DNA from 3 places in the Pandoraea sp. CB10b_02 genome. Region 1 is predicted to be linked to each of the others. Evidence: predicted binding sites of a transcription regulator. Region 1 holds the regulator's gene; each other region holds the start of a gene.

Evidence for each region. The regulator LexA, encoded in region 1, represses DNA repair genes until DNA is damaged. The targets are predictions, from matches to a motif close to ACTGTATNNNNATACAGT.
Region 2: CDN36_RS09195 (DUF2471 family protein) is a predicted target of LexA. The motif match lies at 2,316-2,333, and genes of this name have one in related genera.
Region 3: imuA (translesion DNA synthesis-associated protein ImuA) is a predicted target of LexA. The motif match lies at 1,753-1,770, and genes of this name have one in related genera.

Annotation. Positions count from the first base shown of each region.
Region 1 is NZ_NJGW02000009.1:128,886-133,555, reverse strand. It holds gene CDN36_RS11975 (enoyl-CoA hydratase/isomerase family protein) at 1-506, shown strand, start outside; gene CDN36_RS11970 (hypothetical protein) at 665-1,093, opposite strand; gene lexA (transcriptional repressor LexA) at 1,327-1,980, opposite strand; gene CDN36_RS11960 (sulfate ABC transporter substrate-binding protein) at 2,229-3,269, shown strand; gene cysT (sulfate ABC transporter permease subunit CysT) at 3,294-4,157, shown strand; gene cysW (sulfate ABC transporter permease subunit CysW) at 4,178-4,670, shown strand, end outside.
Region 2 is NZ_NJGW02000007.1:11,411-16,080, reverse strand. It holds gene CDN36_RS09205 (GGDEF domain-containing protein) at 190-1,368, shown strand; gene CDN36_RS09200 (glutathione S-transferase C-terminal domain-containing protein) at 1,475-2,194, opposite strand; gene CDN36_RS09195 (DUF2471 family protein) at 2,362-2,898, shown strand; gene CDN36_RS09190 (exonuclease domain-containing protein) at 2,951-4,609, shown strand.
Region 3 is NZ_NJGW02000011.1:78,068-82,737, reverse strand. It holds gene CDN36_RS13790 (Y-family DNA polymerase) at 1-889, opposite strand, end outside; gene imuA (translesion DNA synthesis-associated protein ImuA) at 819-1,739, opposite strand; gene CDN36_RS13780 (Nramp family divalent metal transporter) at 1,885-3,195, shown strand; gene CDN36_RS13775 (CsgG/HfaB family protein) at 3,463-4,104, shown strand; gene CDN36_RS13770 (DUF4810 domain-containing protein) at 4,240-4,611, shown strand; gene CDN36_RS13765 (DUF799 domain-containing protein) at 4,608-4,670, shown strand, end outside.

The sequences.
Region 1 (4,670 bases):
ATGCGCAGGCCGTGCTCGACGCCGCCCGCGACTTTGCCCGCGAGAGCCTGCCTCCGGCCGGTCTGGCGCCGGGCAAGCTCGCGCCGTTGCGCGACGCCATCGACCACCATTTCGGGCAGCCCGACATGCCCGCCGTCCTTCGCTCGCTCAAACACGAAGCCCGTTGCGAATACTCGGGCTGGGCGCAGGAGACGGAGGAGTTGCTGCGCGCCAAGCGCTCGCCGCTGATGGTGTGCGTCACGCTGGAACAGGTGCGCCGTGCCCGCAAGCTGTCGCTGGCCGACGAGTTGCGCGAGGAGTGGCTGATGATGCGCAGCGTCTTCAATCTCGACGGCCGCATGGGCGCCGAAGGCGTGGAAGGGATTCGTGCTCTCGTCGTCGACAAGGACCACAAGCCGCGTTGGCAGCACGCAAGCATCGAGGCCGTGACGCGCGCCGACGTGGCGCGCTTCTTCGACGGAGAACGTCGCGGTGCGGATAACCCCTTGCGCGATCTGGGGCTGTGAGCGGGGCGGTGGCTGCCCGTCGCCAACCGGGCGCGGCAGCCGCCGGGGTTGGGTTGTGCCGGCGGCGCCGCCCGCCAGGCCTCGATGGTTGCCACGGCGGCTTGTGTCGCAAGCGGCCAGCCGCCGGCGTGGCGCCGCATAGCTGTGCCGCTCGCGCGTTACACGGCGGCCTGGCAGAACTGCTCGCCGACCGCCTGATCGAGCTTGCGGCACACGCCGGCGATGCTGCCCACCATCACGATATGCGACACGTCGCGATACACCCGCACGCCGTAGCCGGCGTCTTTCTCATGAACTTGCCGGCAAGTTGGCGCTTCTCGGCCGCGGACGTCGCGGGAGGCCTTGGCCGCCTTGCCGGCCGGGCACGCGCGCCGCGCGGTGGCCGCGACGGCGGACGTCAGCGTGCGCGAGAGCGCGGCGTTGCGCGTGCGGGCCGGCACGGTATATGAGCGGGCCATGGCCGGTGCGGCAGCAAACGGGCCGGACAGCGCCGAGAGGCCATACACCGCGGACAGCCGTGCCTGCGACGACACTCGAACGCGCGCTTCACCCAGCGACGCGCGCAGCAAACCAAAGAGTCGAGCCATGATGCGATCCTTCTTTCAATGTGGGTCGGAGGGGCGTGTCCGGTTGCATCGCTTCACAAATCACAAATTGCGGGCGCAGCAGGGCACGGGCGCCGGACCCAGCCCGGCGCAAACGGAAATGCCAATCTTCAGGGAGCGGGGCGTACCGCTTGCCGCGGCGCGCCCGGACAGACGCTTAGCGACCGCCTTGGATGCCGCTTGAATGCCGCATCAAGGGGTGCCTGGATATCGCGTCAGAGGTCGTTATTGCGGATCAGGCCGACCGCAATTCCCTCCAGGGCGAAGTCGCCGCTTCCTTCATCGACGCGGATATTCTCGAAATCGGGGTTCTCGGCGATGAGCTCGACCCCGCCCTTGATGCGGTGGAATCGCTTGACGGTCACGTCGTCGCCGATGCGCGCAACGACGATCTGGCCTTCGCGGGCGTCTGCCGCCTTCTGCACGGCAAGCAGATCGCCGTCGAGAATGCCGGCGTCGCGCATCGACATCCCGCGCACCTTCAGCAGGTAGTCCGGCTGCCGGGCGAACAGGTTTGGATCGCACTGGAAATTGCGTTCGATGTGCTCCTGCGCCAGGATCGGGCTGCCTGCGGCCACGCGCCCGACGAGCGGCAGCGACAACTGCATGAGGCCCATGTGCGGCAACGTGAACTGGTGCGAGCCACCCGCTTCGTCCAGGCGCTTGAGGCGGATGCCGCGCGACTGACCCGCCGCCAGCTCGATCACACCCTTTCGCGCCAGTGCCCGCAGATGCTCCTCTGCGGCGTTCGCCGAAGAGAAGCCGAGTTCGGCCGCAATCTCGGCGCGCGTGGGAGGAAAGCCGGTGCGCTCGATCGCTTGTCGGACCAATTCATAGACCTGCTGTTGACGGGCGGTAAGTTTGATCATGGCGTCACTGTATGGAAGCACAGGTGGCTGTATTTTTGTACAGTGTTTGCAAAAAGGCAAGTGAAAACTTCATGTACTGCATGAAGTGCTTGCGCGAATGCCGCGGTCTCGGGCGCGGGCGTGCCGTCAGCAGGAAATCGCTAATCCTTATTCCGGCATAAACAAAAGAAAAATAATTATTTTTAATTATTTAGTGCCCCCCATAGACTGGCCTCCTACCACACGTAAGCAAACGAGGAGTGCAAGTCATGAGCAAAGCAGCACGGGGATCGAAAGCTAAGCAGCTGGTGAGGGCGTTCGGGAAACTGGGTGCGGTGGCGCTGGCCGCGGGCATTGCCATTCAGGCGCACGCCGCGAGCGTGTCGCTGCTCAACGTGTCCTACGACCCGACGCGCGAGCTGTACGCCGACTACAACAAGGCCTTCGAAGCGCATTACAGGCAGGTCGCGGGCGATACGGTGAACGTGAAGGCCTCGCACGGCGGCTCGGGCAAGCAGGCCCGCACCGTGCTCGATGGCGCGCCTGCCGACGTGGTCACACTCGGCATTTCGGCCGACATCGACGAACTGGCGCAGGCCGGCCTCGTGAGCAAGGACTGGCAAAAGCGCCTGCCGGACAATGCCACGCCGTACACGTCGACGATCGTCCTGCTCGTGCGCAAGGGCAACCCGAAGCAGATCAAGGATTGGGGCGATCTCGTCAAGCCGGGCATCAGCGTCGTCACGCCGAACCCGAAGACTTCGGCCGGCGCGCGCTGGAACTATCTCGCCGCATGGCTGTACGCGCTCAAGCAGCCGGGCGGCAATGAGCAGAAGGCGCAGGAGTTCGTCAAGGCGCTGTACAAGAATGTCGGCGTGCTCGACTCGGGCGCGCGCGGCGCGACGACCACGTTCGTCGAGCGCGGCATTGGCGACGTGCTGATCGCCTGGGAAAACGAAGCGCTGCTCTCGGTAAAGGATCTCGGTCCGGACAAGTTCGACATCGTCGTGCCGTCCTCGTCGATCCTGACGGAGCCGCCGGTCGCCGTGGTCGACAAGAACGTCGACAAGCACGGCACGCGCAAGGTGGCCGAGGCCTATCTGCAATGGCTGTACTCGCCGCAAGGGCAGGAGATCGCCGCGAAGCACTTCTATCGTCCGCGTTCGCCGGAAATCGCGAAGAAGTATGAGGCGCAATATCCGAAGCTCAAGCTCTACACGGTCGACGCCGACCTGGGCGGCTGGACGAAGACGCAGGCGAAGCACTTCGCCGACGGCGGCATCTTCGACCAGATCTACACCAAGAAATAACGGCGCGACGAAGGAGACCCTCGCATGAGTACCGCACTGTTTCCTCTCTGGCGCAAGCCGAGTGCCTTGCCCGGCTTCGGCCTGACGATGGGCTACACCGTCGCGTACCTGAGCCTGGTGGTGCTGGTGCCGTTGCTCATGGTCTTCATCAAGGCGAGCTCGCTCGACTGGGCGAGCTTCGTCGCCGCGGTGGGTTCGCCGCGCGTGCTCGCGTCGTATCGCCTCACGTTCGGCATCTCGCTCGCGGCGGCCATGCTCAACGCCGTGTTCGGCTTCATCCTGGCGTGGGTGCTGGTGCGCTACACGTTCCCGGGCAAGCGGTTCGTCGACGCGCTCATCGACCTGCCGTTCGCGCTGCCTACCTCCGTGGCCGGCATCGTGCTGGCGGCCGTCTACGCGCCGAACGGCTGGATCGGCCGCTGGTTCGAGCCGCTCGGCATCAAGATCGCCTTCACGCCGCTGGGCATCTTCGTGGCGCTGACCTTCATCGGTCTGCCGTTCGTCGTGCGCACGCTCCAGCCCGTGCTCGAAGAGTTCGAACGCGAGCAGGAGGAGGCGGCGGCGTGCCTGGGCGCATCGCGCTGGCAGACGGTGCGCCACGTCATCCTGCCGGCCGTGCTGCCCGCGCTGCTGACAGGCTTCGCGCTGGCCTTCGCGCGCGCCGTCGGCGAATACGGTTCGGTCATCTTCATCGCAGGCAACATCCCGATGGTCTCGGAAATCACCTCGCTGCTCATCGTGACCAAGCTCGAGCAGTTCGATTACGCGGGCGCCGCGGCGCTGGCCGTGGTAATGCTGGGCATCTCCTTCGTGTTGCTGCTCCTCATCAATACCCTGCAATGGTGGCTGCAGAACCGCCATTCGGGTCGGCGCGCCGCCGGCGTGTGATTTCAGGGAACGCTTCCATCATGTCCGATTCACTCGCACTGTCGCCCGCCTTGCCGCACTCGAGCGCCGCACGCCGCGCCGACCCGACCGACGAGCCCGCGCCGGTCAAGGCCGTGCTCATCGGTGTGGCGCTGCTGTTCTTCGCGCTGTTCCTGGTGCTGCCGCTCGTGTCGGTGTTCGTCACCGCGCTCGGCAAGGGCTTTGCCGCGTACTGGGAAGGGCTGACCAACGAGGACGCGCTCTCGGCCATTCGTCTCACGCTCGTGATCGCGTTCATTGCGGTGCCGCTCAATCTGGTGTTCGGCGTGGCGGCGTCGTGGGCGATTGCGCGCTTCGAATTTCGTGGCAAGAGCTTTCTCACCACACTCATCGATCTGCCGTTTTCGGTCTCGCCGGTCATTGCGGGCATGACGTTCCTGCTGCTCTTCGGTCGTCAGGGGCCGCTATGGGCCTGGCTCGACGCCAACAACCTGAAGATCGTGTTCGCGTTGCCGGGGCTTGTGCTCGCGACGG
Region 2 (4,670 bases), on a different contig from region 1:
GGAAAGGCGAGCATGTCGGGAAAAGCGAAACAACGGCATTGACGCAGGCTCCTGGAAACCGGATGGACGCACCCGTGCATTCTACTGGTGCAGCGCCTTCTCGCGCTGCCATGGTGTCACGCTGTAACGCTGCCATGCGGCGTACATTACAATGCACGAACACATGCCGCTCCCCCCGCTGTCATCATCATGTTGACGACGTCCCTGCTCGCGATCACCTCACTGCTCAGCTTCATGATGTTGCTGATCGTGGGCTCGCTGCTGCGCTCGCGCGTGGCGGGCGTTCGTGAATGGTGCGGCGCCAACGTCGCGGTGCTCGTGGCCCTGCCGCTCTTCGCCCTGCGCGGCACCGTGCCGGACTTCCTCTCGATTCCCGTTGCCAACGTCACGCTCGCGGGCGGCTTGCTGCTCTATTACGCGGGCTGCGCACGCTTTCTCGGGCAGCCGCCGCAATGGCATACGCTCGGGGCGTCGCTGGGCCTGCTTGCGGCCGCCATCCTGTTCTGGTCCTATGGGAGCCACAATCCGCAGGCGCGCGTCGTCGTCGTCTCCGCTTTCCACGCAGCGGTCCTGCTCGCCACGGCCGTGCTGATCGTGCGGCACATCCCGCCGCGCCGGCACCCGTACAACTATTGGCTCACCGCAGGTCTGGCAACGGCGTTCGCCATCGGTCATGCGATACGAGGCCTGATCTTCGGCATGGCGCCCGCTCCCGGGCCCGAGGTATTCGCCCCGACAACGTTCAATGCCGTCATGCTGACCATCGGCACGATCGTGATGCCCGCGATGACGATGGGCTCTGTGCTGATGATTCACGACGCCATGCTTGCCACGGCCGAGGAGGCCGCCAATCGCGACTATCTGACGGGGGCGCTCTCGCGCAAGCACTTCGACCTGCTGGCGCGCCAGGAAATGGGACGCGCCCTGGCGCGCGGCTGGCCGCTATCGATCATCGTCATCGATCTCGATCACTTCAAGCAGATCAACGACACACATGGTCACGCGGGAGGCGACACGGTCCTGCGCGAGTTCGTGAAGCTCGTGCGCGACAGTCTGCGCGAGGGCGACGTTTTCGGGCGTCTGGGCGGAGAGGAATTCGCCGTGCTGCTGCCCGGCACCGATACCCCGGGAGCGATTCGCATCGCCGAGCGTCTGCGCACTCAGGCGAGCCGCCATCTGGTGGCCGGGCCGTTCGGCGTCTGCCACTACACGCTGAGCGGCGGCGTGGCCACGTGGCACGAGCACGAGAGCCTGGAAGCGCTGTGCATGCGCGCCGATCGCGCGCTGTATGCCGCCAAGATCTCGGGTCGCAATCTGGTGCTCTCCGACGTGTTGTCCAACGACGAAACGGCCCCCGAGGCGGGCTGAGCCCACGCCGCCGGGCCGCCCCGGCTACGGCGCCGCACGCCGTCTGCCGCCCGCCGCACGCGACTTGGCCCTCCCGGTGCTCCACGCCCCCGTGTCGGCACCGCGCTCACTTCGCCGAGCCGTCCGAGCCGTCCGGGAAGAACTCGGCGCGCATGCGCTGCACGTATGCGCTCAGGTTTGCGTGCTTTTCGGTCTCGTGCCGCAGCGTCATCTCGAAGTGCGGCGACACCGCGCTCGCGATGAAACCGAAGGCCGTGGCGTCCGCGCCGCATGGCTTGTCGCCAAAGAAATACGGTTTGTCGCCGAGCAGTTCCGCGGCCGCCTGTGCGCCGCGCGCGAGGATTTGCGACTGCTCCTGGGGCGTGAAGCGCGACGTGCCCTGCCCATGCAGCGTGCCGCGGATCTTGCGGCGAATGAGCGTCTGTACGAGGGGGCGCACCGGCCAGGGAATCGCCTTGAAGAACGACGCCGGTCCCCTGGCGAAATTCCCGTCGTCGCACCAGCGCGCCTGCACCACATGCCAGTAGAAGTGGTCCTCCAGCGCCTTTTCGAACATCCATGCCGCGCCGCGTTGCTCGGGCGTGAGTCCCGCGTCGAAATCGAATCCGTACTTGCGTTCGATGTGCAGCCGGATCAGCGTCGAGTCGGCCACGATCTGCCCGCCGTCGTCGATATACGGCAACTTGCCCTTGGGAGCGCGCCGGAATCCGCTGCGGTCGGTGCGATAGGGCAGCCCGGCCAGCTTGAGCAGCATCTCGGCCTTCACCACGAACGGACTGGCGTCGGGCATGCCGAAGGCGGGGCCGAAGGTGTACAGGGTCAACATCGGAGGCAGCTCCTGTGCGTTGGGAATGGCGCAGAGTATTACACGGGACGATTGCGCGTCGAGAAGCGGCGCGCCGTAGGGCGAAGGCAACGCACGGGGGGCCCGGCTACGTGACAAGCACACTGTGGATTTATACAGTATCATGTTACCCAATCGAGGAACGTCTTATGGAAATCATCGACTGGGATCAACTGGCGCTGAGCGCCGCCGAACGCGACCTTGCCGGCATCGTGCGCGAGATCGCCGCTCGTTACGAGCGTCGCCGTCTGACCGGGCAGGACACATTCGCGGGAGATGCCTCCGCCTCCACCGCCGGTTCCGGCCCCGCCCATGCAGAGACAGCGCGCGCCTGTGCGCCGGCCGTCGGGCTGGACTGGCGCACGCTGCTTGCCATCGCTGACGAGGCGGAAGCCGATCTCGGCCTGCACGCCCGGCACGAAGCCTGGGTGCTGGCGAGCGTGCTGCGTCTTCCCGGCGACGAGGCCCTGCGCCGCGCCGGCGAACTGCCGGCGCTCGACGCGCCGGTCGACCTGCAGTGGCCCGACGCGCCGACACCCGCCGTGTTCCGCGCCATCGTCGCCGCGTTCGCCGGCGAGGACCTGCACGCGGACGAGGCCGCGGCACACCACCGCGCCGGGTCTGCCGCACCGCCCCCGTCCAGCGCGCTTGCCGGCGGCCCGCAGTGCACGGCGCGGGCGTCCTGAGCGGCACGATACGCGGGCGCTACGGCGTCTGGGAGCAACACACAGCAAGTTGATGGAAAACGCCGTCGAATCCGAACCCACGAATGCCGCGCCCGAAGCGGTCGACCCTGACGCGCTCGCGCGTTCGCTGCCCGCGCCCATGGTTTTCGTCGATCTGGAGACGACCGGCGGCAATGCGCTCGACGATCGCGTCACCGAAATCGGCGTGGTCGAGGTCGGGCCGCACGGCGTGGAACCATGGAGCACCCTGCTCGACCCCGGCGCCCCGATTCCTCCCTTCATCCAGCAGTTGACCGGCATCACGAACGACATGGTGCGTGGGCAGCCATCGTTCGCCACGCTGGCCGAGGGCCTCGCGGAGCGGCTGCACGGCAAGCTGTTCGTGGCGCATAACGCGCGCTTCGACTACGGCTTTCTAAAGAACGAGTTCAAGCGCGCGGGCATCCGCTTTCAGGCGGATGTGCTATGCACCGTGCGTCTGTCACGCCTGCTGTTTCCGTCGGCCGCCAGGCATGGCCTGGACGCCCTCATCGCGCGCTTCGGCCTCGCGCCGCTCGGGCGCCACCGGGCGCTGGCCGATGCCGATCTGCTGTGGCAGTTCTGGCAGAAACTGCACACGATCTACTCGCCCGAACTGATCGGGCAGGCGGTGCAGCGCGTCACGAAACGATCGAGCCAGCCGCCACAACTGCCCGACGAAGCGATCGACGCACTGCCCAATGGTCCCGGCGTGTATCTTTTCTATGGCGAGGGCGACACGCTGCTCTACGTCGGCAAGAGCGTCGATATCCGCGCGCGCGTGCGCGCGCACTTCTCCGGCGATCACCAGGTGGCCAAGGACCTGCGCATCTCGCAGGAGATCCGTCGCGTGCAAGCGCGGCGCACGGCGGGCGAGCTTGGCGCGCTGCTGCTCGAGTCGCAACTGGTCAAACAGCTGAAACCGGTTCACAACCGGCGGCTGCGCCGCGCGTCGAGTCTCTATAGCTGGCAGCTCCGCCCAGAGGACGACACGCCGCAACTCGTCAATGCGAAGACGCTCGACTTCGCGAGCGCCGACACGTTGTACGGCACGTTCACGTCGCGCAACAGCGCCCAGAGCGCACTGCGCGCGCTGGCCGACGAGCATCGGCTGTGCTGCGCGCAGCTCGGGCTGGAGACGGTCGCGGCGGGCCGGCCATGCTTCGGCTATCAGGTGAAGCGATGCGACGGCGTGTGCGTCGGCGAGGCGCCGCTCGATGCCCACACCTCGCGCATGCGCGAGGCCCTGTGCGCGATGCATCTGAAGACCTGGCCGTTCGAGGGCCCCATCGCCATCGAGGAACGCAGCACGTCCGGCGCGGCTGACGGCGGCCCGGAGGTCGAATATCACGTCATCGACCGCTGGCAATACCTGGGCAGCGTAACGTCGCAAGCGGCGCTCGATGCACTTCTCGACGACATGCCGGCCGTCACGGGTTTCGACCCAGATATCCATCGCCTGCTCGGACGGCGCCTTGCCGCCTCGCTCGCACAGGACAGCGCCGCGGCAAGCACGCCGGGCGGCCTCGCACCGCTCGCCGTGTGGCGGCTGACGCGTCCCGCGTTTCGCCTCACCCCGGACGAGCCGCCCGAGGCGACACCCGCAAAGCCGCATCACCCGGCGCTGCTGCGGCGCCGGCCGCCACGCCCCGAAAATCCCGCCCAGTACCGACTGCCGTTCGACGCCCGTTGACCTCCATGAACGCCCATGGACGCACATTGGCGCCCATTGACGCTCATTGACGCCCGCAGGG
Region 3 (4,670 bases), on a different contig from region 1:
ACGGCAACACCGCCTCGAAGTGCGGCGGCGCGCGATACCAGTCCGGCGCTTCGGGGGCTTCGCCATAGGCGCGGGCAAGCGCGGCCGGCAGCGCCGGCCCGCAACGACGTCTCACGCCCGCGGCGGGCAGCCCGCGCAATTCGCCCAGCGTCGCGCATCCGATCTGCGCGAGCCAGTCCAGCCACGGCTGCGCCTCGGGCAGCAGCACGACCGGCAGCGAATCGAGTTGCTTCGGCAGATCCGCCGGTAAGGGCGGCAACGTGGGTGCGAACGCCCGCGGCGCGGTGCATGCCGCTGATACTCCCGATGCCGTGGATACCGCAATCCCGGCCAGCGCCCGGTGATCGGAAGCGCGCGCCTGCATCGCCGCCTGCAACTGACAGGGGGCGGGGCCATGGGAATCGACATGCCGGGGCACGGCGCTGGCGGCGCGCGCCAGCAACGCCGCCGCACTGGCCGTGGCGGCAACGCCCAGCGAGGCCCGATGCCCGAGCGCTTCGGCACTCTCGAGCACCTGCGCGCACAACGACGCAAGCCCGCCGAACAGGCGCAGACTCGGCGCCGCATCGAGCAGCACGCAGTGCGGCGAGGCGATGGCGACATCGGGGCCGAAGCGCAGCAGCGCCAGCGCCAAGGCTTCGAGGGCCTGCATCTCGGCGGCTTCGTCGCGGTCGTGAAATCGGGCCTGCGGCAGCAACGCCAGCACGCCGCCGCGACGCATGCCGGATTGCACGCCGGCGGCCTGCGCCGCCTCGCTCGCCTGCCACACACGCGACTGCGCCAGCACGACCGTCGTGTCCACGGGCATGCCCGGGGCGTCAGTCTGCAGGCGCGCCGATGCGATCTCGAGCGCCAGATACGGCAGGTGCAGGGCGATCCAGCAAGCCATGCGCAACTCCAGAAACAGCAGCAGAAACAGAAAACGAAGGGCTCGAAACGGCCCGGCGGGCTTCCCCTGAGGAGTCGGAAGTGACGGGGGGAACGGAAGTGGCAGGCGCCGGTGCGTCGCGGCGCGCCACGCCCGCCGCGGGTTGCGACGCCCGCGTATAGGGTGCGGGCAGCGTCAGCCAGAGCGGCTCGAGCCGGGGCGGCCCGCGCCGTTTATGAAACTGCACCCCCAGACGGCTGCCCTGGCCGACGCTCAGCCCCAGCCGCAATGGCGCGGCGGACGCCGTGGCCGCCGCCGCGCGCGGGCGCATCACCCAGGCCAGCGTCTGGCCACCGCCGGCAGCGACCTGCAAGCGCCGGATCTGCTCGGGCGTGGCCGCCGGCAGCCATGCCAGCACGGCGCCGCAGCACGCACTCTTGAGTGCCTGCTCGGCACACCAGAGCATGTCCCGATCCTCGGCGCGCGCACTGCCGCCCCCCCGTTCCCTTCGCTCCCCGCGCGCCTTCGGCGCCCCCGACATCTTTCGCGCCGGCCGCACCACCACGCTGAGCCAGCGCAGGTCGATGCCCCACCCCGCCAACGCGGGTGCATACGGCAGCATCGGCGGCGCAATCACCATCACCGGCTGGCCCGCCTGGGTGAGATCGCGCAGCACCGGCGCCAGCAGCCGCCATTCCCCAATGCCCGGTCGGTCGCTTAGCAATTCCGTCACCGCACCATGCGGCCACCCGGCGCCGGGCAACTCGGCGTCGAGCGCGGCAAAGCCGGAACGATGGCCAGCGCGGCGGCAATGCGCCAGTTCACTGGCGCGCCACAGCCCGGCAGGCAGAGACGAAAGTGACAGGGTCATGGTGCACCCAAATACTGTATGAATGTACAGTATAGCAGTTCATGCGCACTTTACGTGACTTCCGCCGCGACGCCATGCTTGCGGCTTGCCGCAAGGCCGGCTACCGTGAGTGTCATTCCTCGTCTGCCCAGCCAGTCCCCTCTTCATGCCGCTGCCGACTACCGCCACCGCCCCGTTCTGTCCCGCCGAAGTCAAAGGCAGCATCGTCATTGACGCCCGCGAATCACGCTGGACGAAACTCAAGCGCTTTGCCGGTCCGGGACTGCTCGTGGCCATCGGCTACATGGATCCGGGCAACTGGGCCACGGACATTCAGGCGGGGTCGCAATTCGGTTACGCGCTACTCTGGGTGGTGGCGCTATCGAGCCTCGCGGCCATCTTTCTCCAGATGCTCGCCGCCCGGCTCGGCCTCGTGGCCGGACGCGACCTCGCCCAAGCGAGCTACGATCGCTACGGACGCACGGGGCGCGTCGTGCAATGGATCACCGCCGAGATATCGATCATCGCCTGCGACATTGCCGAGGTGCTCGGCTGTGCTCTCGCCTTCAAGCTGCTGCTCGGTGTGCCGCTCGCCTGGGGCATCGTGCTCACCGCGCTCGACACGATGATCGTGCTGGGCCTGCAGGGCAAAGGCTTTCGGCAGATCGAAGCCATCGTGTTCGGGCTCATCGGCACGATGGCCTTTTGCTTCGTCGCGCAAGTCGCGATGGTGCCGCCCGACTGGCACGCCGTGGCCGCCGGTCTCGTGCCCGGCGCGCCGAGCCACGACCGGCGCGACGCCATCGTACTGGCGCTGGGCATCGTGGGCGCGACGATCATGCCGCACAACCTGTATCTGCACTCGTCAGTCGTACAGACGCGCCGCGTGAGCGGCGGCAAGCGCGGTCAGGTCCACGACACCCTCGCACTGGTACGCATCGACACATGGGTCTCGCTCATGCTGGCGATGTGTGTGAATGCGGCAATTCTGATTCTTGCCGGCTCTGCCTTTCACGCGAGCGGCCAGACTCACGTCGCCGATATCGAGCAGGCCTACCAGCTCATCACGCCGATCGCCGGCAGCGCCGCCGCGTTCCTGTTCGGCATTGCGCTGCTCGCTTCCGGGCAAAGTTCGACGCTCACCGGCACCATCGCGGGGCAGGTCATCATGGACGGCTTCCTGCATCTGAAGATTCCTTGCTACCAGCGACGGCTGATCACGCGCGGACTGGCGCTCGTGCCTGCACTGATCGGCGTGCTGTGGCTCGGCGAGGGCTCCGTGGGCAAGCTGCTCGTGTGGAGTCAGGTGCTGCTCAGTCTGCAACTGCCGTTCGCGATGTGGCCGCTCATCCGTTCGGTGAGCGATTCGCGCGTGATGGGCGGCAATGCCATCAGATGGCCGACGCAGGTCGCGGCCTGGACGCTCTTCGCGGTCATCACCGCCACCAATCTGCTGCTGATCTTCGGCCTCGACTGATGAAAAGGAACGGCGCCCCCCAAGGGCGAGAACGGCGGGCGAGAACGGCATGGCCTATGACTTTCCGGAGCATACGCATGCCCCTGCCGCATGCTAAGATCAGCACCCCTTACCAGGTCTTACAAGTCAAAAAGCGCAGTATTCCGTAAGGGGATCAGACACCCTCAGCAGGACGGCGCCGCCGGGCGTCGCCGCCTGCCGGGTCACAACATCTACAGGGGTATCACCGTGCAGAAGAAGTCCAGCATCGCACTGCTCAGCGCCGCCATGCTCGCTGTCGGCGTGCTCGGCGGTTGCGCCACAGAGAGCTCGCGTTCCGTGCAGGTCGCCAAGGTCGAAAGCGCCAGCCGTCCATACGTCGGCACACGCACACCGATCGCCGTCGGCAAGTTCGACAACCGTTCCGCGTACATGCGCGGCGTCTTTTCCGATAACGTCGATCGTCTCGGCAGCCAGGCCAAGACGATCCTGATCACGCATCTGCAACAGACCCAGCGCTTTAACGTGCTCGACCGCGACAACATGGCCGAGATCCGTCAGGAAGCCGACATCAAGAAAACCCAGCAAACGCTCAAGGGCGCCGACTACGTGATCACCGGCGACGTCGTGGAGTTCGGTCGCAAGGAAGTGGGCGACAAGCAGTTGTTCGGCATCCTCGGCCGCGGCCGCGAGCAGATCGCTTACGCCAAGGTCAACCTGAACGTGGTCAACATCGCCACGTCGGAAGTCGTCTATTCGAGCGGTGGCGCGGGCGAATTCGCCCTGTCCAACCGCGAAGTGATCGGCTTTGGCGGCACGGCCGGTTACGACTCGACGCTCAACGGCAAGGTGCTCGATCTCGCCATGCGCGAGGCCGTGAACAACCTGGTCGCCGGCATCGAGAGCGGTGCCTGGACGCCCGGCAAGTAAGCCTCGCCTTTCCCAATATTGCGCATGTCGCAGCGCGTCGGGCACGACGCGCCGGTCCCGCACGTCGAGTGCGGGACCGGCGCTCGCGTGTCGGGCGCCGTGCTGCGCGACATGCCCATCAGGATCGTTATCGCCATGAACCGCAAGTTCTCTATCGGCCGTGCTGCCGCCGCGCTCCTCGCCGGCGGTGTACTGCTCACCGGCTGCGCCACGCCCAACAAGCCGCTTTACGCGTGGGAAAGCTATCAGCCGCAGGTCTACGAATACTTCAAGGGTGAATCGAAGGAAGCCCAGATCATTGTGCTCGAGCGCGATCTGGAGAAGATGAAAGCCGGCAACAACGCCGCGCCCCCGGGCTATCACGCCCACCTTGGCCTGCTCTACGCCTCGGTCGGCAAGCCGGACAAGATGGTCGAGGAATTCCAGACCGAGAAGCAACTGTTCCCTGAATCGGCCGGCTACATCGACTTTCTGCTCAAGAACAAGACCCCGGAGGCCAAGCAATGATCGTCCGTCTGTGCAAATGGATCAGCGTCGCGGCGCTGGCCGTCGTCATGACCGGCTGT